DNA from 2 places in the Butyrivibrio sp. AD3002 genome. Region 2 is predicted to be linked to the other one. Evidence: a T-box and tRNA genes for the amino acid it is inferred to sense, from the RefSeq annotation. Region 2 holds a T-box; the other holds one or more tRNA genes.
What was found. The T-box of region 2 lies ahead of tyrS (tyrosine--tRNA ligase). A T-box ahead of a tRNA ligase gene usually reads a tRNA of that ligase, here a tRNA-Tyr.
Positions count from the first base shown of each region.

Region 1: it encodes a tRNA-Tyr, which carries the amino acid that the T-box ahead of tyrS (tyrosine--tRNA ligase) is inferred to sense. The anticodon was not compared.

Region 1 is NZ_ATVV01000015.1:4,812-20,853, reverse strand. Features, by position in the region: gene ftsZ (cell division protein FtsZ) at 1-384, shown strand, start outside; gene G596_RS0111420 (hypothetical protein) at 521-3,208, opposite strand; gene G596_RS0111415 (hypothetical protein) at 3,273-3,440, opposite strand; tRNA gene G596_RS0111410 (tRNA-Ile) at 3,676-3,740, opposite strand; tRNA gene G596_RS0111405 (tRNA-Ile) at 3,792-3,859, opposite strand; tRNA gene G596_RS0111400 (tRNA-Met) at 4,152-4,225, opposite strand; tRNA gene G596_RS0111395 (tRNA-Asn) at 4,230-4,302, opposite strand; tRNA gene G596_RS0111390 (tRNA-Gln) at 4,307-4,379, opposite strand; tRNA gene G596_RS0111385 (tRNA-Lys) at 4,384-4,456, opposite strand; tRNA gene G596_RS0111380 (tRNA-Lys) at 4,461-4,532, opposite strand; tRNA gene G596_RS0111375 (tRNA-Phe) at 4,537-4,608, opposite strand; tRNA gene G596_RS0111370 (tRNA-Cys) at 4,615-4,686, opposite strand; gene G596_RS0111365 (helix-turn-helix domain-containing protein) at 4,771-4,992, opposite strand; gene G596_RS25755 (hypothetical protein) at 5,099-5,227, opposite strand; tRNA gene G596_RS24840 (tRNA-Tyr) at 5,341-5,419, opposite strand; gene G596_RS0111355 (hypothetical protein) at 5,616-7,355, shown strand; gene G596_RS0111350 (hypothetical protein) at 7,388-7,996, shown strand; gene G596_RS0111345 (YbjQ family protein) at 8,050-8,760, shown strand; gene G596_RS0111340 (hypothetical protein) at 9,098-9,370, shown strand; gene G596_RS0111335 (zinc ribbon domain-containing protein) at 9,538-10,764, opposite strand; gene G596_RS0111330 (zinc ribbon domain-containing protein) at 10,797-12,008, opposite strand; gene G596_RS0111325 (ribosomal protein L7/L12) at 12,062-12,370, opposite strand; gene G596_RS0111320 (hypothetical protein) at 12,399-13,091, opposite strand; gene G596_RS0111315 (zinc ribbon domain-containing protein) at 13,111-13,689, opposite strand; gene G596_RS0111310 (zinc ribbon domain-containing protein) at 13,700-14,704, opposite strand; gene G596_RS0111305 (zinc-ribbon domain-containing protein) at 14,751-16,042, opposite strand, start outside.
Region 2 is NZ_ATVV01000001.1:488,260-504,301, reverse strand. Features, by position in the region: gene G596_RS0102175 (hypothetical protein) at 69-743, shown strand; gene G596_RS0102170 (hypothetical protein) at 863-1,561, shown strand; T-box leader at 1,613-1,865, shown strand; gene tyrS (tyrosine--tRNA ligase) at 1,954-3,177, shown strand; gene G596_RS0102160 (HAD-IIB family hydrolase) at 3,177-3,959, shown strand; gene G596_RS0102155 (SLC13 family permease) at 4,026-5,294, opposite strand; gene G596_RS0102145 (ABC transporter substrate-binding protein) at 5,624-6,760, shown strand; gene G596_RS20575 (ABC transporter permease) at 6,777-7,574, shown strand; gene G596_RS20570 (ABC transporter ATP-binding protein) at 7,564-8,142, shown strand; gene G596_RS0102130 (4Fe-4S dicluster domain-containing protein) at 8,220-9,707, shown strand; gene pta (phosphate acetyltransferase) at 9,945-10,928, shown strand; gene hslO (Hsp33 family molecular chaperone HslO) at 10,976-11,860, shown strand; gene G596_RS0102115 (biotin--[acetyl-CoA-carboxylase] ligase) at 11,888-12,865, opposite strand; gene G596_RS0102110 (biotin transporter BioY) at 12,874-13,344, opposite strand; gene topA (type I DNA topoisomerase) at 14,336-16,042, shown strand, end outside.

The DNA of each region.
Region 1 (16,042 bases), on a different contig from region 2:
AATAAGGCCGTTGCTTATATCCGCGACCAAGCAGGAGAAAATGTGAATATCTTCTGGGGCACTGTCGGCAGTGATTCCTCTTCGTCTGAAGTTGTAGTAACACTTATTGCAACCGGTATGAAGCAAGTTAAATCTCCCACTGTACCAAAGCAGCCAGTACCTCAGACAGAGAAAACTATTCCTCAGCCGCCTAAATCAGAACCACTTCCAGCTCCGAAGCCAGCAACTCAAAAAGCAGTTTCTGAAACAGAAGTGAATCTGGATATTCTTAAAAGAGTTAATACTGTTACCGATGTACAACCTCAACCCCAAAGGGAAATACGTTCACAAGTCCGTCCATTAACACTTGAAATTCCTCCGTTCTTAAAAAACAGGAATTCTTAATTTAAAAAATACCATAATGAATGTACATTTTTATGTACAAAGAGAGCGAGGTTTTTACCTCACTCTCTGAACTACGTCATCACTACAATTAAGTACATCCCAAAGATGTAGTCAAAATAGTAACTCTTTAATCATTCTATTTACTGTATTCTTTCATTACAATTAGAATTTTCTGAATCAACCCTATTTCCCCATTCTTGAGTGATTCATTATCATATAGTACAGTTTTTCTATCTTCTTCACACTGTTTAATGCTTATTACTGTCCCTCCATGCGAAGCGTTATTTCTACTGTCTACAGAATTATCTATCATATCAATAAACTCTTGGCATATTTTCATGTAATCATTATTGCAAAGCATCTCATTTGAGGAAGAAAATCCTACGATTCCAGCAAAATAGTCACAAAACTTTTCCACCTTGGAACCACTTGCAATATTCTCCATTAAAATTTCAAAGCTTTTATACATACATCTTTTCACCACCGATGTTGATCTTGAACTATTAGCATACTCAATATAATAGCTCCTTTGCTTAGGATTCGGATCAAGATATCCTACTGCATCTTTATCCTTGACCCATTTATTTTTGTATAACTCCATTATTGATGTGAAGCTTTGCCCATTTATGGTCAAACTGTTAAGCATATATGAATATCCTTCCCAAATAAGATAGTTATATGCATCCTCAAATGCCTGATAATATAATGCAGAAATACAACTATAGTCAAACCCTTTTTCAGCGTATTCAGGAACTCCATATCTTTTAAATAACATCTCTGCCGTTGCTAACGAATCTATTGATGATGCAGGCAAAATAACACTTTTCTCTCCAAGATTATGGATGATTGCTTCCCTAAATTCTGAAAATTCATCCTTATTCTGCTTGCAAAGGCTTATTAACGCATCAGATAATTGATCACTAATACTATCTAACCATTCTGAATACTGATCTTTCTCATCACAATCTGGAAACAGTAATATCTCTCGCCTAATTCTACCCTTACATTCAAATAATTGTTCAACATTCTGAAGTTCAACATTCTTAACGATTTCACTAACTGAACCTTTTAAAATTTGCGAAAAAACTGCATTTCTATAGCACTCTTCTTCTTGTTCAATTTCAGACATTGAATTAGTTATCACTCCCGCACGCTCTCTGTATTCAAGCATTCCGATTTCTCTTTCATCAAGTCTAGAATATATCTTATGAACTAACATATCATCAATATTTAGTAATTCTCTTCTGCATGCTTCTCCCTGATCTTTCTTGATTTTTATATTTGCATGTTTATTCGTAAGCATTATTCTCAAAGCATCACAAAACATATATATTATATTGAGTGATATTACAATTCTGTATGCTTTTACTTCATCATCTGACCCTCTAAATAACGATTCCATCTTTTTTGCCTGAGCCCTTACTTCTTCTTGACTAAAAGCACTTTCTTTGCCCAGCAAAGCATTTTCTATATCATCATAATACTTCTCACTTTTTTCATACTCATCTAGCCACTTATTCATATCCCGTTGATATATCTCTGCATTCAAAAAATGAAACGATGAGCCACCTAAAACTACTGCATCGTCCTGTATATTATTAAACTTAATAGTATCAAGAACCTGCTTATGTTTTTTAACATAGTTACTTACGCACACCGTAAATGCATCCACAATATCATCAATAGTTGATTCTCTTGCGTTGCGTTCCCCTAGATTCCTTCTGATACTCAATAATGCAAGTTCTAGAAAACGCTTTGCTGACTCTTTATTGGGCTTCAGCCTGAACTGATGAAACGTCATAAATAAATAATTATAAGTCCTTGGGTCCATAGCCATAATAGCTATAGCAGGGCTAAGCATAAATGGCTCCGATTTTTTTGTTCTGGCCAAACAATATTGTGGAGCATGTTTAAACCTTTCATTAATCGTTTCAAACAGTTCTAATAAATCAACATTATTATCATTTATTTCATAATGACCTTTATTAATCCAATCAATTATTTTGTTATATTCATCAATGGCACGTATTTTTTCCCTAGTTGAAGCTTCGAAATTGATAATATCTATAACCTGTTTCTCTCTATCGGATAAATCATTCACTATTTCAAGAAATAATTCCCATTTATTCTCTGTTTTTTTGGCTATTATAGATTGCCTTTCAAAATCATTCTTTAGTTGTTCAAAAATGCTATATCTTTTCTCGAACAGTTCAGCAAATTGATCTTTCACATGAGTGGTTAATTCGTCCAAAAAAATCTTGTCTAAACTACTCCAATCTCCTGTTATCATTTCAAATATTTGATTAGAGGAACGGATTTTATCTATATTTAATGTATAGCCATACTTTTTTTCCTTTTCTTCCACCTGCCTTAATAATGCTATCCATGCGAATAACATTTCTTCCATTTGGTCTCTATTATCCATTTCCTGTCTATAGTTCACTTCACAATAATACAAAGCTATGGCATACCAAAAAACCCTATCAATTTTTGAAATAAATGGTATTAATTCTATGGCCTTATTAGCAATACCGTCTGCCAAGTTTATCTCATCTGCAAAATATCCGGTATTAATAACTGCATTAACTTCTTGAACAAAAACATCTAAATCGTCAAGTAAGTCTAATCTTTTAGCTCCTTTAGTAAACATTACAAATAATGAATCAAAAAGCATGGGTTCACTTTTCAAGAGCTCTATACCTTTTGAAGCTTTTTTTTCATCATAAAACGGCTTTATACACTTATTTTCACACGGAAGCAAATGCTCAATAGAAAACTCTCCCATATATAGTCTTCTATTTACATTATCCCTTTCCATATTCATACTATTCACCTCACATATGTCTCTTCTAAATAGCAGTTAACAAAGCATATAATTAATTTAAATATCAGCGGTTGCCGTTTCCGGCAACCGCGTACTCCTTACAAGCATCAGCCAAATGGACTGATACTCGCTCCACTGCATCAGGTTCCATCTTCGCAGCGAAAATGATTCCCATGGCAGATCCGCCAAGAGCAACAACAAACTTCCAATCAATCAAGAGTGTAAAGTTCATAACGCTACCTCCTTTCCGGAGTCAAGCTCCTAATAATATAGGGTAGCTATGCGTTGCTCTTATTCTATTTTAACACCTCGACACTTAAGACGAAGTCTTAAAATCATATATAGTTTTCATCACCTCAACACTTTTCTCCTTCAGCAAGGTGCACTGGGCATCAGCCCAGTCGTAATGATTTACCGTCATCCTTCTTGTTTGCTGTATGCACCTTTTTCAAGATACCTTCCTTATTCGGTAGAGAGATTTGAACTCTCCGATCTCCTGGGTATAAGCCAGGCGCTTCCCAATGAGCTAACCGTGGAGTTATTTGCTGTTGGTATCTTTTTGTTCAAGACACATACACCCAAATGGGCCGGAATGGGATTCGAACCCACAAATGACAGATTATTAGTCTGTTGCTTGACCATTAAGCGATCCTGTACTGGTTGCTGCCTGTGTCTTTGTTGTGATTTAATCATAGCCCTACACACTGGAGATAAAAAGATGCAGATTATTTCAATGTTATAACCCCAATATAATGTTATATATCTTTTATTTGCGTTATATATAATTATATTTGCAACCCCAATTGAGAGATGTATTAAAAAATAATCTATCTTTCTAATGATACAAAAGCAAGACTTATAAATGATGCAGACCCTCTTAATTCACAAAGAAGAACAATTCTCTTTAATGCATTCCTATATGTGCTTATCGGTAATCTCTTAATACCTGAAACTGGACTCGAACCAGTGCCCCTCTGCGTATGAAACAGACGCTCTTGCCATCTGAGCTATTCAGGTATAGCGGACATAGAGGGATCTGAACCCACAACCCTCCGGTTAACAACCGGATGCTCTGCCGATTGAGCTATATGTCCGAAGCTACGGTAGCAGGACTCGAACCTGCAACGCCCTGAGTCAGAGTCAGGTGCTCTACCAATTGAGCTATACCGCATCAATGCTGCCGGTGAGAATCGAACCCACGACCTTCGGTTTAAGAGACCGCTGCTCTGCCAGCTGAGCTACGACAGCTTAGTGCTCCCCACGGGGGTTGAACCCGCATCTCTCGGCTTAAAAGGCCGGTGCATATCCGCTCTGCCAAGGAAGCATAATGGACTCGGACGGTATCGAACCGCCTCTCGGGGATTTTCAGTCCCCTGCTCTACCTTTTGAGCTACAAGTCCTTATAGAGACGCAAGTGAGATTCGAACTCACGATCACGGAGTTGCAGTCCGTTGCCTTTCCAGCTTGGCTACTACGTCTTAGCTACGGTACTTGGAGTCGAACCAAGATTACTGGAACCAAAATCCTGTGGGCTACCATTCCCCATACCGCAAGGTGCAGTCTCACTCGACTGCTATTATGTCATCAATAGAAACCTCAAGATAAACAGAGAGTGCTACTATTCTGTCGATGCTCGGAAGCACTTCTCCTCTGATATATCTGTATACAAGGGATGTGCTTGTCCCAAGGTATTCTGAAACCTCTGTTACTGTATGTCCACTTTCCCTTATCAGATCTCTGATGTGTATTCCTGTTCCTTCAATATCTATTACCGGATAATCCATTTTTCCTAATCTCCTTCGAAAAATAAGCATTAAAAAACCACCTAACTCTTTTGCAAGCTAAGTGGTACTGAGACTTCTCTGTATTTTCAATGCTTCGGATCATCCGTCATTCTATTGATCCTGAACCACTTTCCACCAACTTGCAATTTGCATAACTAACAAAGCACTTCTGATTTTTGCAGAACTGCATGAACTGTTTGTTATTAAACTGCTTGTTGATAGTTACGTAGTACATTCTTAATAAAACCTCTTAACTTTCTGCAGCCTATTGCTGCTCTCTTGTTTTGTTCTGATCATATTATCGTCTTAGCGGATCAGTTTGTACAGTGTCATCGTATGACACTATAGTGGGCAGGGTGAGACTCGAACTCACGCTGTTTCTGATGTCAGGGTTTTACAGACCCCTGCCTTCGCCACTAACAAAGCTTTATAGAGATGGTGGTATTGATGCCGTAATAGCTTTAAAACGTAATGCTAATTCTGACAACGCACGTCGCAAAATGGATGGACGTGCCGAAGCACGCATCATCGAAGTTGCAAATATAATCTCAATATGATAACATTCGTGTCTATGGGGACCAAGGGGGTCCTCTATTTTTTTGCATATTTTTAAGGGGTGACTTATGGAGTACAGGAAAAAATGTAACGTGTGTGGAAAGGTGTTCTGCTACACGGATCAAGACTTAAAGAATAATAGCACCGCTAGAGCCATGACTGCCATTTCAGCTGTGGGCACGATAGCAGCTGTCTTTGGGGGAACCAGGTTAGACGCATATGCGCTGGATGCAAAGACTGATCGTGAAAGCAAGAAAATTGTAGATTATGATCACTGTCCCAATTGCCATTCTACTAACCTTACGTCATTAAGTGACCTTGATTGGATAGCTTATTGTAAAGAACAACAGCAAGCGGTAGCAGCAGCTTCTATTTCTATTAATTCAAATGCCTCTGTAGAGTCTCTAATTACAAGAATAGAGATATTTTTGGAAGAAGGTGCTTGGAAAAAGGCTGAGGTATACTGCGAGCAAGCACTTGATATGGATCCTACGAATGGTGCGCTATATTACTACAAGTTGTTGGCGGAGCAGAAGAAATCAACTATTGAAGCAGCGGTTATAGATAATTCGAAGATTACGGAAGAGAAAAACTTTATTTTTGCGAGAAAATACGGCGATTCTGAAATACAGAAGAAGCTGGATCATGCTGAGGATGTATTAAAAAAGGCACGATATGATTTCTTAATTGAGTGCTTTAAAAATGACCAGACTATAGAGAATTACCAATTAACTTTGGAAAAATTTATTTCGATACAGCCTTTTGAAGATTCTGACATGTATATTGAGAAATGTCGAGAGCGCATTATTGCTCTGAAGGCTGAAGAGCATCAGAAAGAGGTTACAGATGCAATCAATGAGTTACGAGGAGCGTATACTGCTGAGGCTGCCAATAAAGCATGGGATAAGATTGTTAGTATTGGAACCCCAGAAGAAGTAAAAAATTCTGAGGTGGAGTTCAAGAACGTAAAAGAATCTATAGCAAAAAAGGAAAAGTTAGCAAAGAGTAATGTATTAAAGGTTCTTATCGCATTTTTTATAGTGAGTATTCTGGTAATTTTTGTCATGACGGTAATTAAACCCAAGATAGATCGACAAAATAGCTATAAAATTGCTGAAGAGCTGTCGGCCAAGGGAGATTATGCTACAGCAATTGAAAAATACGAATTAGCGAGGGGGTATTCTGATTCAGAGTCAAAGATTAAAGCCTTATCCTATACCCTTGCAGTTGAGCAATATAAAAATGCACAATATAAAGAAGCGATGGATTATGCTTCAAAAGCAAATGGATACAAAGACGCTGACAGCTATTATGAAAAGGCCAATCAGATGTATCTCTTAACAGAAGCCAATTTAAAGTTTGCATTACATAATTATATAGCCGGATACGAATTATTAGATCAGATTACTAATCCGACAGAAGATGCAAATGAGATCTACTCTTTTTATCAAAAGTACAAACCTTATGCCGGAAAATGGATTGCTACTAAGTCAGAGTATTTGAGCAATGTTAGTAATAAATGGATGCCGTATGAAGAAGAACTGCCCAAAGGGGTAGCTGAAGCAGAGTTTTGTCCCTTTATGAACATAAAAACAAGAGAAGCAGAATTTGTTTTGATTTGGGGAAACACTAACAATGAAAAGGATAGAGAGCTTCAAGGAGTAGTAGAAGGAAATATTTTTTCTTATAACCAGAAAGGAGGGATGCAATGCCATCTTACATTCGATCTGGAAACTGGAGTGTTGGTCAATGAAATTGATATTGATTTATGGAATGATGCAAAATACTACTATTCCAAGAAAGAGTAAATAATTTATCAAAGATGAGGTGTTGTGCTGAAATGAAAAAAAAGTTAAGCATATTTGTAGTAAGTGTTGTTTTAGCGATTGCCTTTATTGGTTGTGGTAAAACAGAAACATCTGAAATGGTTAAAGCCGTTCAACATAAGATTGATAAGGCGCTTGAAAGTAATCCGTCATACGCAGATTTAACTGAGATTGTAAATGATTATGATGAATTACTTATTGCTGAACAGGAACAGGTAAAAGATTTCGACAAAATAGAAAAAAAGATTTCTGATTATCAAAAGGCTGCTTCCAATGACGAGTCTATTCAACGTTCTGTCAGGGCAATAGAAATGATTAAGGAACAGTTGAAGCATCCGAATAGCATGGAAATCCGAAGCATAGAGTATGGTGAACAGACAAACGATGATATAAATATAGCAAAACATGTACATATAGAATTTGCTGCTGATAACGAAGTGGGTGGATCAGCTGTTGGGGCTGCAATGTATACATATATTTATTACCCTAATGGAGATAACACTAATAAAGAATGGATATATTTTGATTCGGATAATATGTACGCAGGCGATGTTGCAACTATGAAATATTGGGATTTCATAAAAGAAGTAGATGTTGAAACAGTTCTGAATGTTTCTAAATAAATCTTGTCACGTAACATAAGGAAAAGAACTGATTGTCATAGAAAGGATTAATTATGGGAGTTATAGAATGCTGCGGATGTCATGGAACACAAACCTCTTTTGAGTATTCTACACGTATAAATATTGGTGCGCAGCAATATGATCTGTGCAAGGAATGTGGACTTTTGTTTGAAAACATCCGTGATAATCATTATAAAAGTGATGTTTCTGGCGCTATTTTCAAATTAAAAGAGCGCATTAATCTGGATACAATTGAAGATCCTCAATTACGAGCTTTCTTTGATATATATTTCAATTCAAATGGAAAAAGCAAAGAAGAAGTTGATGCTGAGATCTCCGGAATTAACGATATTCAGGAAAAAGTGGACGCTCATAACATGGCGGTCATAAAGCAGCAGGAACATGAGCTTTCTCAGGCAAAGTCTAATATGATTATGACTAGCGGCCATTCCATTGAAGGTTATCGCATTGTTGAGTATAAGGGATTTCAAAGCGTTGATGTAGTCTATAAGAATTCTCTAAAAGACAGCCTGGCAAAGGGGTTAGAGGATCTCGGAAGAATGCTCAGTTTTAAAGCCCAGGTAATGACCGGAGTAATGGATTTGTTGGAAAACGGTAAAGAATACGGATTCGATTTGTTTAGAGAAAAGGTTATAAAATGCGGTGGGAATGCAGTAATTGGCATGGACATGGAAAGCACTGTGGGGTCCGATTATGTAAAAGTTCAGATAAATGGAACCGCAGTGGTTATAGAAAGACTATAAGCAGAGGCAGCCTTGGGCAAGGGCTGCCTCGTTTTTTTACAGTTCATACATAAATGGATGCTCATCCAAAGATATGCCTATTGTTTCAGGTTTATGCCTCAGTATGAGACTGATAAACTTGCTAACTTCTGTATTTTTCATTCTCAATCTTCACTTCCTTCTCTTATCATAATCATTTGTTAAAAGTATTATTATACAATATGATATGCCATTTTTATGCGACAGTGATTTTGCTAAAATCGAGTTTACGAGATCTCGATGGGGAATAAAAGTGTTGTTGAGGAGCCAAATAAAATCTTATCTTCTGATGGATAATTTTCGTAGGAGGCAACAATAAATGCATAGTATCACAGGCATAGAGAATTGCGATTGTAAAAGATGTTTTCAGGAGGTATCTCGCAAGATGCATACGCTTATGTGTCTTAATAACAATTTACAGCTCTTATCAGATGGATTGGCCCTAAGTGAAAATAATCAGGCCAGTAATGCTCTTATGTTCACTGCAGAAATAATGGAGAGAGAGCTTAGGGAGCTCAGTGAATACCTTGAATACATCGAATCAGATTATTCTGATAATATCTGCAAGCCTGCCAATGTCGTAAAAGAATAAAAAATATAGTGTTTGACAAGGCTGCCACCATTTTGTCAGGTGACAGCTTTTTCTTCCATGCATCATTAAGAATAATCAGTTCTCTTGTACTAAAACTCTTTTTATAAAAAACTTTCTATCAGAATTCATCTTGAAACCTCTCTTTATGTGCTAATAGGAACTTTTCATTATTTATCAGGCATTAACACTTCTAAGTATTCATTGGATATATCGGATCTAGAAAAGTATACGATGCCAGAATTGCCATCAAAATTATCATATGACCATTTTAGGCTTGATAGGTCATACGCAAAATATCCAGATTGTCCAGTTAGAGTTTTGTTTTTATCATATTCCTGTTTTTCATAATCGTAATAATATAAAACACCATCTTTATATGCGTATAAATCGCCTTGGAAATCTTCTTCCCACTTAGCTCTAACTACTAGCATTATTCCTTGGGTTCCTTGTGTAGCATGAACTACAAAATCACATACATTATCATCAACTTCCCTTATATAGCATTCACAGTTTTCCCATGTACCATTTACAGCAGTCCAACTTCCAGAGATTTTCGGATTACCATATTCATTATATTCAATTGGAGGTGCGGCATTATTCTGTATTGAGAGAACTGCGATAGTATAGTAGCCTTTGTAATCATCTGTTAAAATAAGATAATCTATTTTGTGGGTAGAAGATTCCGTATATGCACCGATAAATAAAGGCGCATTGTCTTGATAAAAATGAAAAGTCGTGTCATATTTAAGGTTGCCTTCTATGTCAGCTCCTCCATAATACAAATCATAAGAGTATGTCCCAACACCAGATCTTTCTATTGATATTGTTCCACATATATCGTCATATTCATAGGTCCCAGGTTTTACATCAAGAGTCATCATTATTGGATTATCGCTATCGGCTCCATCAATGACTACCGTACCAACATATTTTCCGTTGTAATCTTCTGATAATGATGAACTTGCGTCAATAGTGATTTTAGAATGAGTATCATCAGAATGAGTACCCACAGATGGAGTATCATCAGACGGAGCAGCAGTATCCTTAAGAGAGGCTGCTTCATTAGTGCTTTCTCCTGAACGTGCTGGTTCTGGTGCTTCTTCATCAGTATACTCTGCTGTTATTTCGTGGGCAGTAGCTGGATAATCACCTTCCTCCTTTAATGGGGAAGATATTTTTTTTGATTTAATTATAATTATGGCAATAACAGCAAGCACAACAATAGCACATAGTATTAAAGCGACTTTTGGGAAACCGTTTCGGTTTTGTTGAGAGGTATTGTTTCTTCCGATTTCTATTATTGGACCAGTGACATTTCCGTCTATTTTGCAACCACACTTAGGACAGAATACTGAGTTATCCGGTATATTTTCTTTACAGTTAGGGCAAATCATAAAGCTACCTCCCGGTTATAATGTGTTCTTATTTATTCTCCAGTGATTTGTAACAGGTAGGAATAGTCATTACTTGATTTTTTGAAATGACCCTCAGAATAGTAATCTATTGAGCTGTCTAAATCAGGTTCAAACCATTCCAATTCGGTTCCATCCTCAGAAATACAAAAATAACCTCCCAACGTATTGTCCAATAATGTATATTCATCGCCTTCATAATAATAGCTGTACAATTCACCAGTATAGTAATGTAGCCCATAGGTTGTTACAAAATCTGTTTTTGCTATAAGTATTGTTGAAGAATCTCCTGAACCATTATCAAAAATGAAGCTTGTTACTCCATTCTTATCTTTATAAACATATAATTCGCAGGATTCTAACATATCACCATCCCAACTGCCTAAAAAATAACTATCAGCTTTATATATAGCCACTTCCTCGTTTGAAGAATCAACCGTGGATTCCTCTGGCATTGTTGTTTCAGGCTCTGTCATTTCAGAACTTGGTCCAGTAATAGCTCGTTCATCTATAGTATCAGTATTTTCACCAACTGTTTCCTCTTCAATAGATGGCTCATCCAAATAATCTGTCGTGGTATTATCGTAAGTTTCACAGGATAAAACATCAAAATAATAAGCGGTATGTTCATTTTGTGTATTTTCAGAGATTTTTGCCTTTTTCTTGTATACAGCCTTAAAAAATAACAAATCATCTCTATTACATGCTTCCAATATATTGTCATCAGCGGAATAATTCACGTAAATATTGGTTACATATTCATCGCCAATCTCTTTAACAAAACACAAATAAGGATAATCTTTGAATTCAGTTTTGGACCAAAAGCTGGCATCGATAAAATACACTTTTCCAATATCACTATCAGATAGATTATGAATACTTGCATCAACACCTAAATATATAGGATTATTCATAGTCTCCTGGTCAATTTCGACTTTTTTACCGCTATTATTCATATTGGTTATTCCCAATACAACAAGGAGTCCTATCACGATGACACAAACGGCGGCAATAATACTTACTAATTTCCGTGAGTTACCATTTTGTTGTGATTCCCTTCCTGGAAGATTGATTGGCATAGCATTCGGAGAAGAGTTACTCGAAGTAGAAACACTTTGTGAAACACCCCCAATATTATTATCAGCAATGAGATTTATCTTGTTTCCACATAATGGACAGAATACTGAATTATCTGGGATTTCCTTTCCGCAATTATTACAAAACATAGTATCCTCCTTATATTAGTAATAACTATGTTGATTTATTCTTAACATATAGACTACTGTCCCTTTGCGAGTCTTATTATTTCAGCCGCTACATCAGATGTTACTTTTGGTGAAACATTATCTGATAAATATTTGGCATAGAAACTATTATCATCGTCTAATAATGCTCCTGACTCATGCAACATATCCGTTGCCTGAATGATGGTGATGCCAGGTAAAAGCTCAAAAGTGATGATTCCATCAGTGTCTTTATTATCAACAAGATCTTTAGCACCGCTTAAATCAAGTCCAGAAAGCTCTCGCACTACCCTTATTACATGTGATTTATTTGGACCAATTTCTTTTATACGTATTGAAGCCATAGATGTTCCTCCATATTTATCCGAATAATCATTCCTGATCCATTGGAGGCATCAGGTTTAAAAGGTGCTCATATGAGCTATCAGCGTTTTCGAAAGCTATATTTCCTTCATTTTCATCGAAATTGTCGTAATGCCATAGTAAGGATCCATTACAAAAATAGAAATAACCGGATTGTTCCGTCTTTGTTTTGCTTGTGTCTATATCTTGCTTTTCATAATCGTAGTAGTATAGAGTCCCTTGCCTGTAAGGATATTTGTCGCCTTCGTCAAGTGATTCCTTTACGCAACGTGCAACTAACATAATTCCAAGGTTTTCAGTGGTGACTTGTATTACAAAATCAGTGGTATCATTATTATTTGCTCTTACCAATAGAGAACAGGAATCTGCTTTAGCATAAGTAGCTTTCCAACTTCCGGAAATATCTTTTTTATTGATAAATGTTTCTTCTGCAGATTCATCATAGAACGGATTGGGGGTACCGCATTTTACACAAAAAGCAAAGTTCCTTTTCATTCGAGATCCGCATTGGTTACAAAATAGATTTTCATTAATCGATGTTGCTTCTGAAGAAGATTGAACGCGACTATTGCTTTCTATTATCTGAGTAGTAGCGCTATCTTGGACAAGAATTAAAAATTCTCGAGGACAACCGCAGATAGGGCAAGCAGGTTCGTCAATAGAAATGATTTTTTTACATACTGGGCACCTTAATGATGACATTTCGCTTCCTCCAAGATAGTCATAGATGAATTACATCTTTGCCGCAATACGGACAAAATTTTGATTCTTTTACTATTTTTTTTCCGCATTTTGAACAGAAAATATAGTCAGAATCAGTTGATGTTGAAGTAACTGAGTTATTATTTGGTAGTTGTCTATAAGCCACATCATCCACTGAAGGTACATTTGTATTACTACCAGAAGAGCTTTGTGTGTTTTGGTGGATTTCTTTATGAGAAATTGATTGCGCGCCATCTATTATTTTGGACTTTACTTCTTCAGGGTTAAAATCTATGCCTTTTACTTTGCAATAAATAAAATAAATAACACCTATAAAAGCAGATATGCCAATTATTATTAGTGCAGTCTTTATCAGAAATGCAAGAAGACCACCGACAAATACAAAAACACCACCTAACCATTGCCCTACAAGCTCAACTATAAATCCAGCTATCATAATGCATACAATCATTTCTCCGATAATTGAGGCAATCATACCAAGGCATGAAGTGCCAAAATACCATCGAGTGACCATGGAATTAAATATAAGCCATATCGTTATTCCTAGTATCAGTGTAATAATGCTTGCAATACTCATATCTGGCTCCTTATTGATAATCATGAATAGTAAAGAAATCCTTTATACTATAAATATTTGATGTACTTTTATTACTATCTAGATAAGTCAGTTTGTTAATTGTGATACGGTAATCGCTTTCTTCGGTATTGCAGTAAAAATCTATTTGAACATCATCTTTGTCCTCAGAAATATGTCCTTTAAGAGATACATAATATTTGTCGGGCAAATTTTCGTCATCACTAATGCTCCACTCATAATTTGAAAAGATCATATCTGCAAATTCTATAATGGATGTTGATGAGTTAAAAAATGTGGAATTTTTTACTACATCAATAGGATCCATGCCCGTGGCCTCTTTTTCGATGTATACCAAATCTTCTTCTCGTAAAACACCGTAACTCTCTACTGCCCGAAACAGATGATATATGTGTTTTTCACTAGGCGAAATTATGTTATAAACATCCATTCCTATATACTGTACCTTGAGGAGCACATGCTCATTATTCTTTAAAGAATGCAATGCTTTTTCAGGAGTTTCATCCTTAACACAAGTAAATACAGTATAAAAAACAGCAGGGTCCTTAACGCACATGGATGTATAGCCATTTCTACAATTAGTTAATTGAGATAAGTAAAAAGTATCTATAAGATAATAATTGCCAAAATCCTCTTTTCCCAAATCCAAAATACTTATGTCATCAGGAATACTTTGGGGGAAATTTAAGGTATCTATATTATCGACTATATTATGCTCTCCCAATATTATAGGATTGTCTTTATTCCATATAATGAAACCAATAAAGCCAATTAGAATGGCAAGGGCAGTTATTGCACCAATAATAATGATTTTTTTCTTTATACTGCCTTTGGCGCCATCACTATTTTGAATGTTAGTAGGGGTTATTGGGGCAGTATTAACTTCCTGCGGAGTTTTCTCAATAGAATCAGCATCTATCTTAAGTATTTTTTCACCACAGCAGGGGCAAAAAACAGAATTATCTGGAATGTCCTTTCCACAATTTGTACAATACATAAGATATCTCCTATTACAAAAACTGTTTTCTCAAAATAAAACTAAGTTAACGTATTATAAGCTTTGAGGAATTTGCAGCTCCGCATTGGTTGCAATAAGGCAGATCTCTGCGTATTTCTGCACCACATTGGTTACAATAGATCTTGTTTTCTACATCAAGAGTTGATGATCTGTGTCCATTGATGCTTACAGGAGAGCTCTCATCCTTAAAAATTGGAGTTGCATCTATTGTGCTTGATACATGTTCTTCCGAAACTGGAATACTGTTTGATATAGTTGCACCGCATTGATTGCAAAATACAGAATCAGCTGCTATTTTAGCGCCACATTGGTTACAATACATTACCTGGTTGGTTGTATTTGATTGTGATGTATAATCATTAACCGGTAGCTGCGGAATACTTGTGGTGGAAGGTTTTTTAGCCGAACTATCTATCCAGTTATATGCCTCGGTCAAAGTTTCAATTATTTCAGCGTCCATTCCGAGTATCTTAATTTTATCTGTTTTCCCTGTAAGCTGTTTGAACCACCAGCTCTTACCTACTGCAGTTATTTCAGTTACATCCTTAAGTGGGATTGCTTTATCTCCAAAACCTATTCCCAACATGGAATTAAAATTATAAAAATAGTTGTCTGTAACGATGTACCCTTTAAAGCCCTTACCCTCAGAAACATCATAAATAACTAATGGATATGGATCCACTTCTGTCTTTCTAATAAGATCTAGCTGCCGAATATCTTTAGCTTTTGAAAGAAAATTGTTTGATCCCCAAATATACAAGCAACTACTGCTTGATTTTGCCATTTTTTGTATTATAATCTTTGCTCGCTTAAAATCTTCGGAGGATTCTCTTTCCTTTAGCCTATTCTTACGCTCAACTAAGCCTCCATTTCCGTATATTAAATCCTTTAGATGTGTGCTTGTGAAAGAACATTTTTCAAGTTCAGAAATAACTCGCTCCATCTCAGTTGAAAAATAGTCTGCATATGAATTGTATTCCACATAAATGGAGTCAAATGTTTGCCATTCTTCTGATAAAACTTTTGCTTCTGATATGGACTTACAACGATAATTCCGTACAGTACATATCTGATCCAATTCTTTATTTATAATCTTTTGAAAAGCTGCGAACTTTTCATTTGAGTAGTATATTTCGGTAAAGATTATCTGTGTTGTGTTTGCTGATACTTCTAATACGCGATATTTTCCGCAGATATCAAATAAGTTGCTAACATACCTTTCAACCTGGTCTAATGGCATTTTTATCAGATCCGGATTATTAACTGAGAAACCATAGTTTTCCATCTCTGCCCGGATTAAGCTGAAAATGACTTCCT
Region 2 (16,042 bases):
TAATGAGTTATGGGGCTCATTGCTGAAATGATTTGTCTTCTATATGAGAGAGGAAAGAGGAAAAGAAAATGAGAAAAGTATTGAAAACACTCGCAGGCGTTGTTCTTGCATGTGCTATTACATTCACTGCAATGCCTCAGACAGCATTTGCTGCCGGAATTACTACTGTAAATGTAGGACAGACTAAGAAGGTACAGTCAAAGTATTATAAGGGTGCCAAGGCACACAAGGCAAAGGTTACCTGTCACGACAAAAGATTTATGGGATCTTCCCAGGGCTACAATGTATATTATGTTGATTTTACATTGCAGAACACAAAATTCACCACAGATGAATGTATAGGAATTAATAAGGAATGCTCCAGGAAAGGTTTGTCTTCACTCTCGACTTATACTTGGGTTCTTACAGATAGTCAGGGTAATGATATAAACGGTACCAGAGCAGCAGTTTCAGCGGAATATTCAAGTATCACAAAGTCAAGCAGTGAGTTTACAAAGAAAGCTGTATACAGAAGCGGATATTACAGATATCATTGTAGTGTTTCTACTCCTAAGAGCAGAAATTTCAAGCTTATGGTTGTATGTCCTGCTTATTCACCGGACGTTTGCGTTGGTATAGCAGGTCTTAAAAAGGGTCAGCCTTCATACAGCGCATTGAATTCCTATCAGTATGGTTATTGCACATTTAATCAGGCAGGATTTGGTGGAAGCAAAAAGAACATTGCAGCTATCAGACTTCAGTAATTAAAAATCGCATTAGTGAAAGGGATTGGTCTCGCACCGATCCCTTTTTGTATTTTTTTGAACGAAGCTCATTGAATTTGATATAATATCCTTGATCAAAAAATATAGAGGAATGGTATATGAAAAAAGTTTTTAAAATCCTTTCAATGGTTATTCTCGCATCTGTAATAGTATTTTCATACACACCCCATACTGTAAGTGCTGCAGCATATTCGCAGGGTATGCTAAATACATCTGCAAAAGAGAACGGCACATATACGATAAAGACATATTTTCCCGGTATCGGTTATCAAAAGATGAAAGTGAGATTTGATACTGTAGAGAAAAAAGATGGGGAATTCGTATACAACGGTAAAAGCTATAAGGCAAAGCGGGCCAAAGTATCAATTCATTGCTACTACCCAAAATCGACGCTCAATAAAATCAAAAACAATGCAGCAAAGATTGTTATGGCAAGTAAGCATAAAAACAGTGCTCTTGATCGTGGCTCATTTATACTTGATGCGGACACGGGACGTTTGGGTTCTGTACTTTCCTGTAAAATGATTGTCACAAATAGAGAGTTAAAAAAACTTGTACAGAGAAAAGGAAATGTTAAGGCCAGTTATACAATTACCCAAAATTGGGATGTAACATATGATGTTACATATCCTAAAAAAAGTGAAGGGAAACTTCTCATAGGTATCACGGGAGTTAAAAAGGAGATTGGAAAGAATAGTGGTGGTTTTTCAGAGTTTTCAAGTGGCCGGGCATCTATTACGAGTACCCCATATTTCAAGAAAAATATGAAGTCGCTTTCAATCTGGACAAAAATCTGAATTAAAAAATTATATTCTTGACAATAAATCAAAAATATTGATAATTATTACGTAAAGGCTATGAATGGAATAAGTAGTCTAATGATTCAGCCACAGAGAGTTGCCGGTTGGTGAGAGGCGCGGATATGCTCATTAGATGAATACATCCGGGAGCTGCGCGGAGGAATGATATATCTAGTAAGCCGCGACGAGAACCGAGCGTTAGTCGGAAGAGTATGCGGAATATTCCAAGTACTTGCTGAGGCATGTGATGTGAATTACATGTGAATGAAGGTGGTAACACGGATTTAAACCCGTCCTTCGTAATCTTTAATTGATTGCGAAGGGCGTTTTATTTTGGTTTTTATAGGAGAACCAAAAGGACGTCCTCGCATAAAAAACGGAGGTGTATTATGCAAATTTATGAAGAACTTAAAAGAAGAGGGCTTATTGCGCAGGTAACTGATGAAGAGCAGATAAGAGAGCTCGTAAATGAAGGGAAGGCTACTTTCTATATCGGTTTTGACTGTACTGCAGACAGCCTTACAGCAGGCCATTTTATGGCACTTACTCTTATGAAGAGACTTCAGCAGGCAGGAAATAAGCCTATCGCTCTTATCGGTGGCGGTACTACCATGATCGGAGATCCTTCCGGAAGATCCGATATGAGAAAGATGCTCACAAGAGAGGATATCGATCACAATGCAGAATGTTTTAAGCGCCAAATGGAGAAATTCATTGACTTTGGCGAAGGCAAGGCTATGATGGTAAACAATGCAGACTGGCTGATGAACCTCAATTATATAGAACTTCTCAGAGAGGTTGGTGCATGCTTTTCAGTTAACAATATGCTTCGTGCCGAATGCTATAAGCAGCGTATGGAAAAGGGACTGTCTTTCCTTGAGTTTAACTACATGATCATGCAGTCCTATGACTTCTATTACATGTTCCAGAAATATAACTGTAACCTTGAGTTTGGTGGTGACGATCAGTGGAGTAACATGCTTGGGGGTACAGAGCTTATCAGAAGAAAGCTCGGTAAGGATGCACATGCTATGACTATAACTCTTCTGACAGATTCACAGGGCAATAAGATGGGTAAGACAGCTGGTAATGCTGTATGGCTTGATCCCAAGAAGACATCACCCTATGATTTCTATCAGTATTGGAGAAATGTCGGTGATGCTGACGTTGATAAGTGCCTTAAGATGCTTACGTTCCTTCCTATCGAGCAGATAGAGGAGATGGAGAAGTGGGAAGATTCCAGAATCAATGAGAAGAAGGAAATTCTTGCTTATGAGCTTACAGAGCTTGTTCATGGAGAAGAAGAGGCGAAGAAAGCTCAGGATGGTGCCAGAGCATTATTTGCAGGCGGCGGAGATCTTGCAAATGTTCCTGCTGTTTCTCTTAAGGAAGAGGATTTCAGAGACGGAGTTATTGATATCCTTCAGGTACTTGTTTCTTCAGGACTTTGCCCTACAAGAAGTGAGGCTAGAAGAGCAGTTCAGCAGGGTGGTGTAACATTTGGCGATGACAAGGTTACCGATTTTAAGACTACATACACTAAGGAGACTTTTGCCGGTGATGGTGTGATGGTTAAGAGAGGTAAGAAGTCCTTCAAGAAGGTTGTATTTTAATGGTTTTATTTTTTGATATAGACGGAACACTTTGGAATTACAAAAATGAAATAAGTGATAAGACTATAGAAGGCATTCGCGCTGCACGGAAGAATGGGCATAAGTGCTTTATAAATACCGGCAGGGCGAGAGCCTTTGTCACTAATGAAGATCTGCTGGGAATAGGTTTTGATGGCATAGTATCGGCCTGTGGAACTATGATCGAGTACAACAGCGAGGTGGTTTATAATCGCCTTATTCCGGCAGACGATGCCATAAGAACTATTGAGACAGTAAGAGCTTACGGCTTCAAGCCTATTCTGGAAGGCCCCAATCACTTATACCTGGAATTGTCTGATTTTGAAGGCGATATGTATGGTGATAAAGTGATAGCTGAGATGGGAGACCGTCTGCGAGGAATCGATGAATGCTGGGGCAAATGGGAGATGCAAAAGCTTTCCTGCGCCACAGAGATTCCGGTAGAAAAGCGCGATGAATGCTTTGAAAAGCTGTCTGACCTATATGATTACATGATACATAGCGATACCGTAGTTGAGATGGTTCCCAAGGGCTTTGATAAGGGCGTCGGAATTGAGAAGGTATGTGAGCTTCTCGGAGAAGATATCAGCAATACTTTTGCTTTCGGAGACAGCATAAATGATAAGGAGATGCTTATAGCAGCCGGTGTCGGTGTAGGTATGGGCGGAACCTATCATGATCTTTCCGAATATGCCGACTATATTACAGCATCGCTTGATGATGATGGGATATGGAAGGCTTTGAAACATTTTGAATTGATATAAAAATGTAAAATAAAAACTTCCTCTTGTTCTCGAAGGAGAGACAAGAGGAAGTTTTTTGCTGCATTATTATCTCCAAAGTACCCATAAGAACACATATGCGCCGATAACGGCAGCCAATGTGAAAGGAATACCGATTCTGGTGAAATCTTTGAAGCTTACTTCATATCCTTCTTTTCTGAGCATTCCGACACCTGCAATATTGCAGCTTGCTCCCACGGGAGTGATGTTTCCTCCAAGGGTAGCACCGCAAAGGAGTCCAAAATAGAGCAGATACGGAGCAATTCCGAGAGACGCGGTAACACCTTGAAGTACGGGAAGCATCGTAGCTACGTAAGGTATGTTGTCGATAAAGGCAGAAATGAGAACTGAGCCCCAAACTACAATTGTAAATAATAAGAAAATGTTATTTCCACCGGCTTTAACAATGAGCTTTGCGAGATCATCCACAAGACCAACCTCTGTAACGCCGCCAATTACCATGAATAATCCGGTAAGAAGGAGCACGGTATCATAGTCGAGATTCTTAACAACATTTTTTATTCTGTCTACATCGTGATCTTTGAAGTATTCCCATACGATTCCGATAAGAGAACATACAAGACAGATGACTCCATTTGTAATCTCAGGTTTGTTCTGAATAAATGAAGCTCCCATGAGTAAAACGACGTGGGCAACCATCATTATTGTAGGGACATAGTCTTTAACGACTGTTTTTTCTTCTGCGGATACAGGCTCTTTATCTTTTCTGAAAAGAATCATCATGATCGGAACTGTAAGCAGAGCACCAAGCTCTACCGCAAAGAAGATTCCAAGTCTGCCGTTCATCCAAAAGAAATCATTGAAGTCCATTTTTGCATAAGCACCAAGCATAATGGAAGTTGTATCGCCGACAAGTGTAGCAGCTCCCTGCAGATTGGATGATACTGCAATCGAAATGATCATCGGAACAGGATTTATCTTGAGCTTCTTGCAGATTGCGAGTCCGACCGGTGCAACCATCAGAAGGGTGGCTACGTTGTCGATGAATGCAGATATCAGTCCCGAGAACAGTGACATATAAATTGTTACCCACATTACATTTGGAGCAAGATCAAGCAGATGATCTGCTATCAGGTTTGGCATTTTCGATTCAATAAAGTAATCTACAAGCAGTAACGTTCCGAAAATCATAAGAAGTACGTTCCAATCAACTGCCGAAACTACTTTAGTGTAGGGGAGAATACCGGTCACAATAAATATTGCGGCAACTCCCAGAGCGATATATGCACGCTTTTTCGGAAATGCGATAAGTCCGATATACATCGCCACAAATAAGATAATTGCAAGAGTTTTCATTTTATAATTCCTTTCGCCATTTTATATTTGATAAAAAAAGAGACTGATACTGCAGATAATGCAGTAAAAGTCTCGTTAATTACAACATATCCGGGGAAGGACATCTTCCCGTACTGACGGATAAATGTTACATGCAGATGCATGACAACTACTCCCTTTTACTTATAATAAAATATCAAATTTGGAAGAGCGCGTCAAATGTAAATATGGACAAGTTATGGCCCTTTAGTTAGCAATAAAATGATTGTGATACCCTTATGTTTTATGATATACTAAATCGGACTTTATGCATAAATACAGTAATAAGCAAGGTATACGAGGAGTTTAGAATGAAAAAAGCATTATCTATCTTATGTGCAACGACTCTTTTTGTGTCCACCCTTGTTGGTTGTGGAAACACAGAAAAGGAGCAATCTGCACCGGTAAGCGAAGAAACAGTTGAAGCAACTGCTGAAGAATCAAATGAAGAAGTAACAGAAGAAGCAGCAGAGGAAGTTGCTGAAGAAGTAGCAGAAGAAACTACAGAAGAAACTGAAGAGGAAAAGCAGACTGAGGAAGCATCGGCAGAAGAGACAAGCGACTCGGTTACTGTAAGAGTTGGCTCTCTCAAGGGCCCCACAACAATGGGACTTGTGAATCTTATGAAGGATTCCGAGAACGGAGAGTCTGCCGGTAACTATGAATTTTCAATGAAGACTCAGCCAGATGAAATCATGGCGGGCGTTGTGTCAGGCGATATTGATATAGCATTTGTTCCTGCCAATATGGCATCTGTTCTTTATAATAAGACTGAGGGAGGTGTTTCCCTCGTTGATATCAATACACTGGGTGTTTTGTATTGCGTAACCGGTGACGAATCCGTAAAGAGTGTTAAGGATTTTGCGGGCAAAACAGTAGTGACTACCGGACAGGGTGCATCACCTGAGTATGTTCTCAGATATCTTCTTGATAAAAACGGTGTTACTGACTGTAATATAGAATTTAAGTCAGAGGCAACAGAAATTGCGGCTCTTCTTCAGGAGGACGCATCAAAGGTGGCAATTCTTCCGCAGCCATTTGCTACAGTGGCATCTGCAAAGAACGATGCTGTATCGGCAGTGTTCGATCTTACCGATGAATGGGATCAGGTTTCCGATGGATCAAAGCTCTTAACAGGCGTAACTGTTGTCAGAAACGACTTTTTAAATGAGCATAGTTCAGAAGTTCAGAAGTTCATTGAAGAGCATAAGGCAAGTGCAGACATGGCCATATCAGATGTCGAAGGAACTGCAGCTCTTGTGGAAGAGTATGGAATTATTGAGAAAAAGGAGATAGCTGCAAAGGCACTTCCTTCCTGCAATATTGTTTGTATTTCGGGAGATGATGCAAAGACTGCGCTTTCAGGCTACTTACAGGTTCTTTTTGATCAGGATCCTAAATCTGTTGGCGGTAACCTTCCGGATGATGCCTTCTATACATTGGACTAATTATTGCTGAGGTTTTATGAAAATAATAAAAAAGACCGGCATTGTGGCCTTCTGGCTATTGGTCTGGCAACTGCTGGCTATAATAATCCACAATAAAATATTACTTGCAGGCCCTGCAGAGTCATTAAACGCGCTCATCCAGATGGCAAAAACACCTGATTTTTCAGCATCGGTTGTAACCTCAATGCTTCATATTGTAGCAGGAGTGGTGATCGGCTGTGTGCTGGGAATTGTTCTGGGGGCTATAGCTCTTAAATACAGAATTGTAGGAGAATTCATTTCCCCTGTGGTGACTACTGTGAAGTCAGTGCCTGTAGCAAGCTTTGTTGTGCTTATACTTATTTGGATTGGTAGTGACAATTTGTCCACAGTGATAGTAGCGCTGGTGGTTTTTCCTATTTTATATCTGGCAACGACAAACGGTTTATCCGCCACAGATGATAAGCTTCTCGAGATGGCACAAGTATATCGTATGCCATCTGCCAATAAAATAAGATATATTTATTTTCCGGCTCTTATCCCATCATATATGAGTGCGATTTCAGTCGCAGTAGGCATGGGCTTTAAGAGCGGCGCAGCAGCTGAAGTAATAGGGCAGCCGCTCCTCACTATGGGTAACGGGCTCTACAGATCTAAGATAAATCTTGATACAGCAGAGGTCTTTGCCTGGACATTTACGATTGTTTTAGCTTCATTTGTAGTTGAAAAAATATTTATAATGATAATTTCCATAATAAAGAAACTGTTCGTGCCTGCATCGGCAAATAATCAGGCTGTAAACAGTAAGGATGAGGAGGTGCAGGATGACAATTGACCTTGAGAATATCTCCAAATCCTATGGGGCGAGGAAAGTCCTTGAAAATTTTAATCTGGAAATAGAAAATGATCATTCTTATGTTATTACAGGTGCTTCGGGAAGCGGAAAAACAACGCTTATACGAATTCTTTTAAGCCTTGAAGAACCTGATAGCGGAAGAGTTCATCTGATGGGTGATTATAAATATCCATATCTGAACGCAGGAGTGGTTTTTCAGGAAAACAGACTTTGCGAACAATTTTCTGCAGTTCAGAATGTTGTTATGGTCAATAAGAAAAACTCAGTAAAAGTTGCCGAGGAGGAACTCTTAAGACTCCTTCCCGAGGATGCGATTCATAAACCGGTATCTGAGCTTTCGGGAGGAATGAAAAGAAGAGTTGCGATAGTACGAGCATGTGCTATTCCATCGGATATGCTTATTATGGATGAGCCATTTACAGGACTTGACCTTGAAAATCGGATAAAGGCAATTGAGTATATCAGAGAAAAACAGGGAAGAAATCCGCTTCTTATTACTTCTCATGATATGGAGGGTCTGGATTTTTGCAGACGTATTGAATTGTAATATACCTTGAAATTCCTTTGGGATGATAGGTTTATATATGTAGTTGTAAATTGATTTTATAGAATTGGGAGATTTCTATGGTAACAAACGACGAAGGACTGGTAAGTTTTAAACACAAGATTATGGAGGAGGTTTGCCGCCTTGCCTGGAAGGGAGAGCTTGACGAGGAGCACAAAGACAAGCTTACATATCAGGTTGCGCCCGGACCGAAGCCTGAGTACAGATGCTGTGTTTACAAGGAGCGAGAGATAGTGCGTCAGAGAATTCGTCTGGCATGCGGACAGAGCACTTCCTATAACGAGAATTCAAAAAATGTGGTTCAGGTTATTGATCCTGCTTGTGATGAGTGTCCTATTTCAGCATTTTCAGTAACAGATAATTGCCGTTTTTGTATGGGAAAAGCATGTCTTAACTCATGTAAGTTCGATGCTATTCATCCTGGTGACATGAAGATGCACATTGATCCCGCTAAGTGTAAGGAATGCGGAATGTGTGCCAAGGCTTGTCCTTATGGAGCAATTGTTCATCTTGAACGTCCCTGCCACAAGGCTTGCCCTGTAGGAGCAATCACTTACGATGAGTATGGATATTGTAAAATTGATGAGGATAAGTGTATATCCTGCGGACATTGTATTCACAACTGTCCTTTCGGAGCTATCGGATCCAAGACTTATCTTGTTCAGATAATTGAGGCTATCAAGGAGGGCAAGGAAGTAATTGCTATGTGCGCTCCTGCGACAGAAGGCCAGTTTGGTGAGAACATCACTATGGCTGCAATTAAAAAGGCGCTTGTAAAGATCGGCTTCTCAGATATGGTTGAGGTTGGACTTGGCGGGGATATGACAGCTGCCTATGAGTCAAAGGAATGGGCCGAAGCTTACGCCGAAGGCAAGAAGATGACTACGTCATGCTGCCCTGCATTTATCAATATGCTTAAGAAGCACTTCCCTGAGCAGTTTGAAAACAACATGTCTTCAACTGTTTCGCCTATGTGTGCTATTTCCAGATATTTAAAGGCTACGCGTCCCGGATGCGTTACAGTATTCGTCGGCCCCTGCATAGCTAAAAAGTCAGAGGCTCAGGATCCTGATGTTCCGGATAATGCTGACTATGTAGTAACCTATGGTGAGATCAGAGCCCTTATGAGATCTAAGGATGTAGAGTTCGAGCCTGTGGATGATGAGTATCAGGAATCCTCAATCTGGGGTAAGAGATTTGCTACCAGCGGCGGCGTTGCAAATGCCGTTATCGAGTGCATGCAGGAGAGAGGTGAGGACATCGGTGACCTTAAACTGCATCGAGCAGCCGGTGGTCTTGAGTGTAAGAAAGCACTGACGCTTCTTAAGATGGGCAAGTTCCCTGATGATTTCATTGAGGGTATGGTTTGTCCCGGAGGCTGCGTCGGAGGACCCTCCAAGCATAAAACGGAGACAGAGATTACCAAGGCCAGAGCAACACTTCTTGCAAAGGCTGACGGAAGAAAGGTTCTTGAAAACCTTAAAAATTATCCTATGGATAAATTCTCAATGCACCGCGATGGTAAGAAAATAGATCTCCCCGACTAATATAATGGGGATAGAGCCGGATAGTCGTTTTTATGCGATTATCCGGCTTTACTTTTTATCTTGATGTCAGGCGTTTATTAAAACTTTGATAAAATTTTATCTTTTCTTGAGATTTTAAGACATTAAGAGTTATAATTTTGAGGCATAATTATAAATGAGCTGTATGCTCAGGCTATGTATTATCACCAATGCGGGCTGTTTCAAGCCTGCCTATTCATAAATTAGGAGGAAATATAAATGTACGGTTTTGGAGAAATGATTTCCAAGCTTAAAGCTAATCCGAAGACTATTGTCTTCACAGAGGGTGAGGATCCCAGAATTCTTGAGGCTTCATCCAGACTTCTTGCAGGTAACTTTTTAAAGCCTATTCTTCTTGGTAATCCTGATGTTATTAACAAGGTTGCTGAGGATGAGGGTTATAACATCAGAGGAGCAATAATAATTGATCCTACAAACTATGACGATTTTGAGGCTATGGTTGCAGAGTTTGTTGAGCTTCGTAAGAGCAAAGGAATGACTCCCGAGCAGGCTCGTGATATTTTGTCACATGCAAACTACTTCGGAACCATGCTTGTTAAGATGAAGAAAGCTGACTGCCTCCTTGGCGGCGCTACCTATTCAACAGCTGATACGGTAAGACCTGCACTTCAGATCATCAAGACTAAGCCCGGTAACACGGTTGTTTCATCCTGCTTTATTCTTGTTCGTCCTTCAGCTACAGGCGATAACGAGGTTATTGCAATGGGTGACTGTGCTATCAACATTGATCCCTCTGAGGATGAGCTTGTTGAGATTTGCGGAGAGACAGTAGAGTGTGCCAAGGCTTTCGGTGTTGATCCCAAAGTTGCATTCCTTTCATTCTCCACAAAGGGTTCAGCTAAGAGCCCTTCTGTTACAAAGATGCAGAATGCTACTAAGAAAGCACAGGAAAAGTATCCTGAGCTTCCGATTGATGGTGAGCTTCAGTTTGACGCTGCTGTTTCCCCTAAGGTTGCACGAGTTAAGACACCGGGATCACCTGTGGCAGGACATGCAAATACCTTTATTTTCCCTAATATTGATGCCGGTAACCTCGGTTACAAGATTGCTCAGCGCATGGGTAACTTTGAAGCATACGGTCCGATACTTCTCGGTCTTAATGCTCAGATCAATGACCTGTCAAGAGGCTGTAATGCTATAGAGGTTTACTCAATGGCAATTATTACAGCAAGCCTGGCATAAACCTCTGACACTTAACAGACAGATAACAGAATTATAAACGAGGTTATATGGAATATAAGGATTATATGGTGCGTGCTACTGCAGCTGATGCGCAGATAAGGGCATTTGCCATTACTTCAAGAAATCTGGTGGATGAGGCCAGAAAAATACATGATTTAACTCCTATTTGCAGCGCTGCATTGGGGCGCCTTATGAGTGGCGCTCTCATGATGGGTGACATGCTGAAAAATGAAAAGGATGCGCTTACTATTACCGTTGACGGCGACGGCCCTATCGGAGGACTTCTTGCGACTGTTAATAACAGAGGAGAGGTTAAAGGATATGTGAAGAATAATACTGTTGTTCTTCCCAATAATGATGCAGGACATCTTAATGTCGGCGGGGCAGTAGGTAATGGTACACTTACCGTAACAAGAGATCTTGGACTTAAGGACCCTTATGTGGGAACGATACAGCTTTTGTCAGGTGAGATTGCGGATGACCTGACCTGTTATTTTGTGGAATCAGAACAGATTCCTTCTTCGGTAGGTCTTGGAGTTCTCGTTAATAAAGACTTTTCAATAATGGAAGCCGGAGGGTTTATTGTTCAGCTTATGCCAGGGGCATCAGAGGAAGTTATTTCAAAGCTCGAGGGTAATATCCAGGGAATGAAGACTGTTACAGAGATTCTTAAGGAGGGAAATACTCCGGAAGATATGCTGAACATGGTACTTGCAGGTTTTGATATAGATATCACTGCAACCATGCCGGTTAAGTATCACTGCGGATGTGACAGAGACAGGGTAGAAAGAGCGCTGACTCTTCTTGGAAAGAAGGAATTAGAGGACCTTGCATCGGATGGCGAAGATGTAGAGATTAAATGTCATTTTTGCGGAAAAGCCTATTCCTTTACGCCTGCAGATCTTAAGGAGATGATGGTAAAGGCAAAATAACCTTGCCGTAAGCGGCGATTATTACGCTCAGGGTTTAATGCTCTTTGTACTTACATCTTCAGAGGATAATATTTTAGTTGTTTTATCGGGAAGCTCGACGATGAGCTTCCCTTTTTCGTTCACATCAATAGCTTTTGCTTCGTAATTTCCATCTGTAGTGATTACTCTGATTGTACTTCCAAGCATTTTCATTCTTGATTTGTATTCTTCTACGATGCAGTCCGGCACATCATTTGTAAGAATGTTGTTTAAAATATCAGCGATAAGCCGGTCTTTTGATATAGTCTCTCCGCCTTTCTCAAACAAACTTCCCGCTGTCTTTCTTAAATCCGGTGGGAATTCGTTTATATCGGAATTGAAATTTATGCCGATACCAATAACAATATATTGAAGTTCGCCGGTATCAAAATCAGTTCCTGCTTCGGAAAGGATCCCGCAAATCTTTTTGTCATCAATATACAGGTCATTTAGCCATTTGATTGAGGGAAATACGCCGATGGCGCTTTCCAGAGCTTTGCAGACACAGACACCGACAAAAGGGGTGATCAGAGAATAATCAAAAATATTCATCCTTTCTGGGCGAAGAATGATACTCATGTATATGCCGCCTTTGGGAGATGAGAAGTGCCTTTTCTTTCTTCCGGTACCTCCGGTCTGGGTTTTCGAAATGATTACACTGCCGTGAGGTGCATCAAAGGAAGCCATGCTCCGGGCTGTTTTATTTGTGGATTCAAGTTCGTCATAGATTGTAATTAGTTCGGAGTCGACACCGGGAGATAAATATTTTGCAATTCCTGAGAGCGTAATATTGTCTGCAGGTGCTGACAAAGAATAACCCCTGCGAGGAGAGGCATTAATAATGTAGCCCTCTCTACGCAGGGATTCTATAGCTTTCCAGACACTGTTTCTTGACAGCTTAAGTTCCTTCGCAATAACTTCTCCGGAAGAAAAGCGTCCGGAGTTGTCTTCGAGATAATTCAGTACAAGAGATTTAGTGTCAGTCATATTTTTCCTTATAGAATACTACTAAGCCTTTTCTTGAGCTGCGGAGCAATAAGCGCGACCAGTATTATCTTCACTATTGAGGTGGGGATAAACGGAAGTACGCATGCAGTAAACCCCGCTATAAAGGTGCTTTTAGAAAAGAGCATAAACCAAATTGTTCCAAATACATAATTGATTGTAGCACCTATTGCCAGGCAAAGCACGAGAATAGTGAAATAAATATGCGGACTCTTCCGGCCTTGCTTGCGGAGAACATTTGCTGCTATTTCATCACCGAGCCCAGCGGTATATGAAAGAATAGGGAAGGAGATAAGAAAACCACCCGTCAATCCGAAAATTATACCGATACCGCCCTTGAATCCTGAAAAGACAGGAATTCCAACAGTTCCGATAAGAAGATATAAAAGAGTGGCATAGGTTCCTCTTCTTTTTCCAAGGACAATACCTGCGATGGGGATAATGAGTGTTTGCAGTGTCATGGGAACCCCGGCGGGCATCGGGATTGAAAGTTGTGATAGAACACATATGATTGCACAAAAAACACTGATAAAACATAAGTCCTTTATAGCTGTTCCTTGTATTTCGGTAGATTCGTTTGTTTTTGCATCAACTTGTTGCTCGTTCATTTTTAGCTTAAGTCCTTTCGAAATATTTTTTGGATACTCTCAAAAAGAATAGAACAGATTCTCTTTGATGATTATTTTTGTCACCGTATATCGATAAAAAACGGATAACAATGAGAGAATATAATAAATTGTATTGATTGTCAACTACAATTAAAATGCAAGGGTGACAATTACGAATACAATATATAGTAAGCAAGATTTTTAAAAGACTATATGTTTGTAAAATACGAAATAAAGAAGGGTATAAATAAAATTGAATCAAAAACAGTATGCAATTTGCACTAAAAAGACAGAAAATAGAGACTAATTTGAAATTAATATTTATTTTTCTAAATAAAGCAAAAATATTTGTAAAGTGTATTGACATTTTGGAACAATATTGATATTATCATTTTACCAACAAGAGAGCAGATAAATTCTAAGGAATAGCGATGGTAGCGAGTGCTTTACCGGAGTGAGAACAGACAGATTTATCTGTTTTAAGAATAGAGGTGAGATGCGGCGGCGTGTGCTTCACCAATTCGATCGCTCTATTCATTTCATCTTAACGAATCGGTTGGCTGCAGGAACGGCGAGTAACGAGGATGCCGGTGGTCACAAGAAGGTCATGATGCGCAGCGTGATTTTCGCTTAAGGATTCGTGGAAATACAATTACAGAAAAGGAGACAAGTCCATTGGAAATTCAGAACTAAAGGGCATCGATCGATGAGGTCGGTGCCCTTTCATTTTTTTTCATTTTTTAAATTCATATTGCAAAGCCCCTAAAATTGGTGTATATTACGAAACTATGAAACGGAATGAACCTGTTTCTACTATTAATACATTTTAAGAGGGGCATTTTTAATGGCAGCAAAAAAGAAAAATTTACTTATTGTTGAGTCACCGACAAAGGTGAAAGCAATAAAAAAATTCCTTGGTACAGGTTACGAAGTAGCAGCTAGTAACGGCCATGTAAGAGATCTTCCCAGAAGTCAGATGGGAATAGACGTAGAACATGATTTTGAACCAAAGTATATTACTATAAGGGGTAAGGGCGATGTTCTTGCAGCTCTTCGTAAAGCGGCAAAGAATGCAGATCATATTTATCTCGCAACTGACCCTGACCGCGAAGGAGAAGCAATTTCCTGGCACCTTATGACAGCACTTAAGCTAGAGGATGCAAAGGATCGTTTTTCCAGAGTGACCTTTAACGAGATTACACAATCAGCTGTTAAGGAAGCTATGAAGCATCCCAGAGACATCGATATGAACCTTGTCGATGCTCAGCAGGCCAGACGTGTACTGGACAGAATGGTTGGTTATCAGATATCACCTCTTTTATGGGAGAAGATTAAGAGAGGACTTTCCGCAGGACGTGTGCAGTCTGTAGCACTCAGAATTATTTGTGACAGAGAGGATGAGATCAATTCATTCATTCCTCAGGAATACTGGACTCTTGATGCTACCCTTAAGGTTAAGGGAGAGAAGAAACCTATCGTCGCACACTATTATGGAAAAGATGGCAAAAAGATTGACATTTCTTCCAGAGCAGAGCTTGACGAAATTGTAAAAGACTTAAAGGGAAAGAAATTCAAAATTTCCGAAATAAAGAAGGGTGAGCGTACAAAGAAGGCACCACTTCCTTTTACGACATCGACACTTCAGCAGGAGGCATCAAAATCCCTCAATTTCTCGACACAGAAGACAATGCGCACGGCGCAGCAGCTCTATGAAGGAATTGATATGGGTAAGGCAGGAACTGTCGGACTAATCACTTACCTTCGTACGGATTCGACGCGTGTTTCCGAGGAAGCCCAGGCTTCTGCAGCAAATTATATTGCAAACGCTTTTGGTAAAGAATATCTTGCAGAGGCAACTCAGGGCGGTAAATCCGGAGCAAAGATTCAGGATGCGCATGAGGCTATAAGACCTACAGATGTTAACAATACGCCGGTAGCCGTTAAGGAATTCCTCACCAGAGATCAGTTCCGCCTTTATCAGCTTATCTGGCGCAGATTTATGGCCAGCAGGATGGCAGCTGCTAAATATGAGACAACTTCCGTGAAAATAGATGCGGGAGACCACCGCTTTACAGTTGCTGCGTCCAGAACGGTATTTGACGGTTTCATGAATGTCTATACCGATGATGAGGACCAGATTGAGAAGAATACTCTGGCAAAGAGAATCGATGAGAATTCAGAGCTTGAACTTCAGGATTATGAGGAAAAACAGCACTTTACACAGCCAGCACCTCACTATACAGAGGCTTCTCTTGTACACGATCTTGAAGCGCTCGGAATCGGAAGACCGTCGACCTATGCCCCGACAATAACAACCATACTCGCAAGACACTACATTACAAAAGAAAATAAGAACTTATATGTCACTGAGCTTGGAGAAGCTGTCAACAAGATGATGAACGAGGCATTCCCTCAAATAGTCGATGTAAGCTTTACTTCCAACATGGAGACTCTCCTTGACGGTGTGGCTGAGGGTGATGTTAAGTGGAAGACCATTGTAGAGAATTTCTATCCCGATCTTGCAGATGCTGTTGAGAAAGCTCAGAAGGAA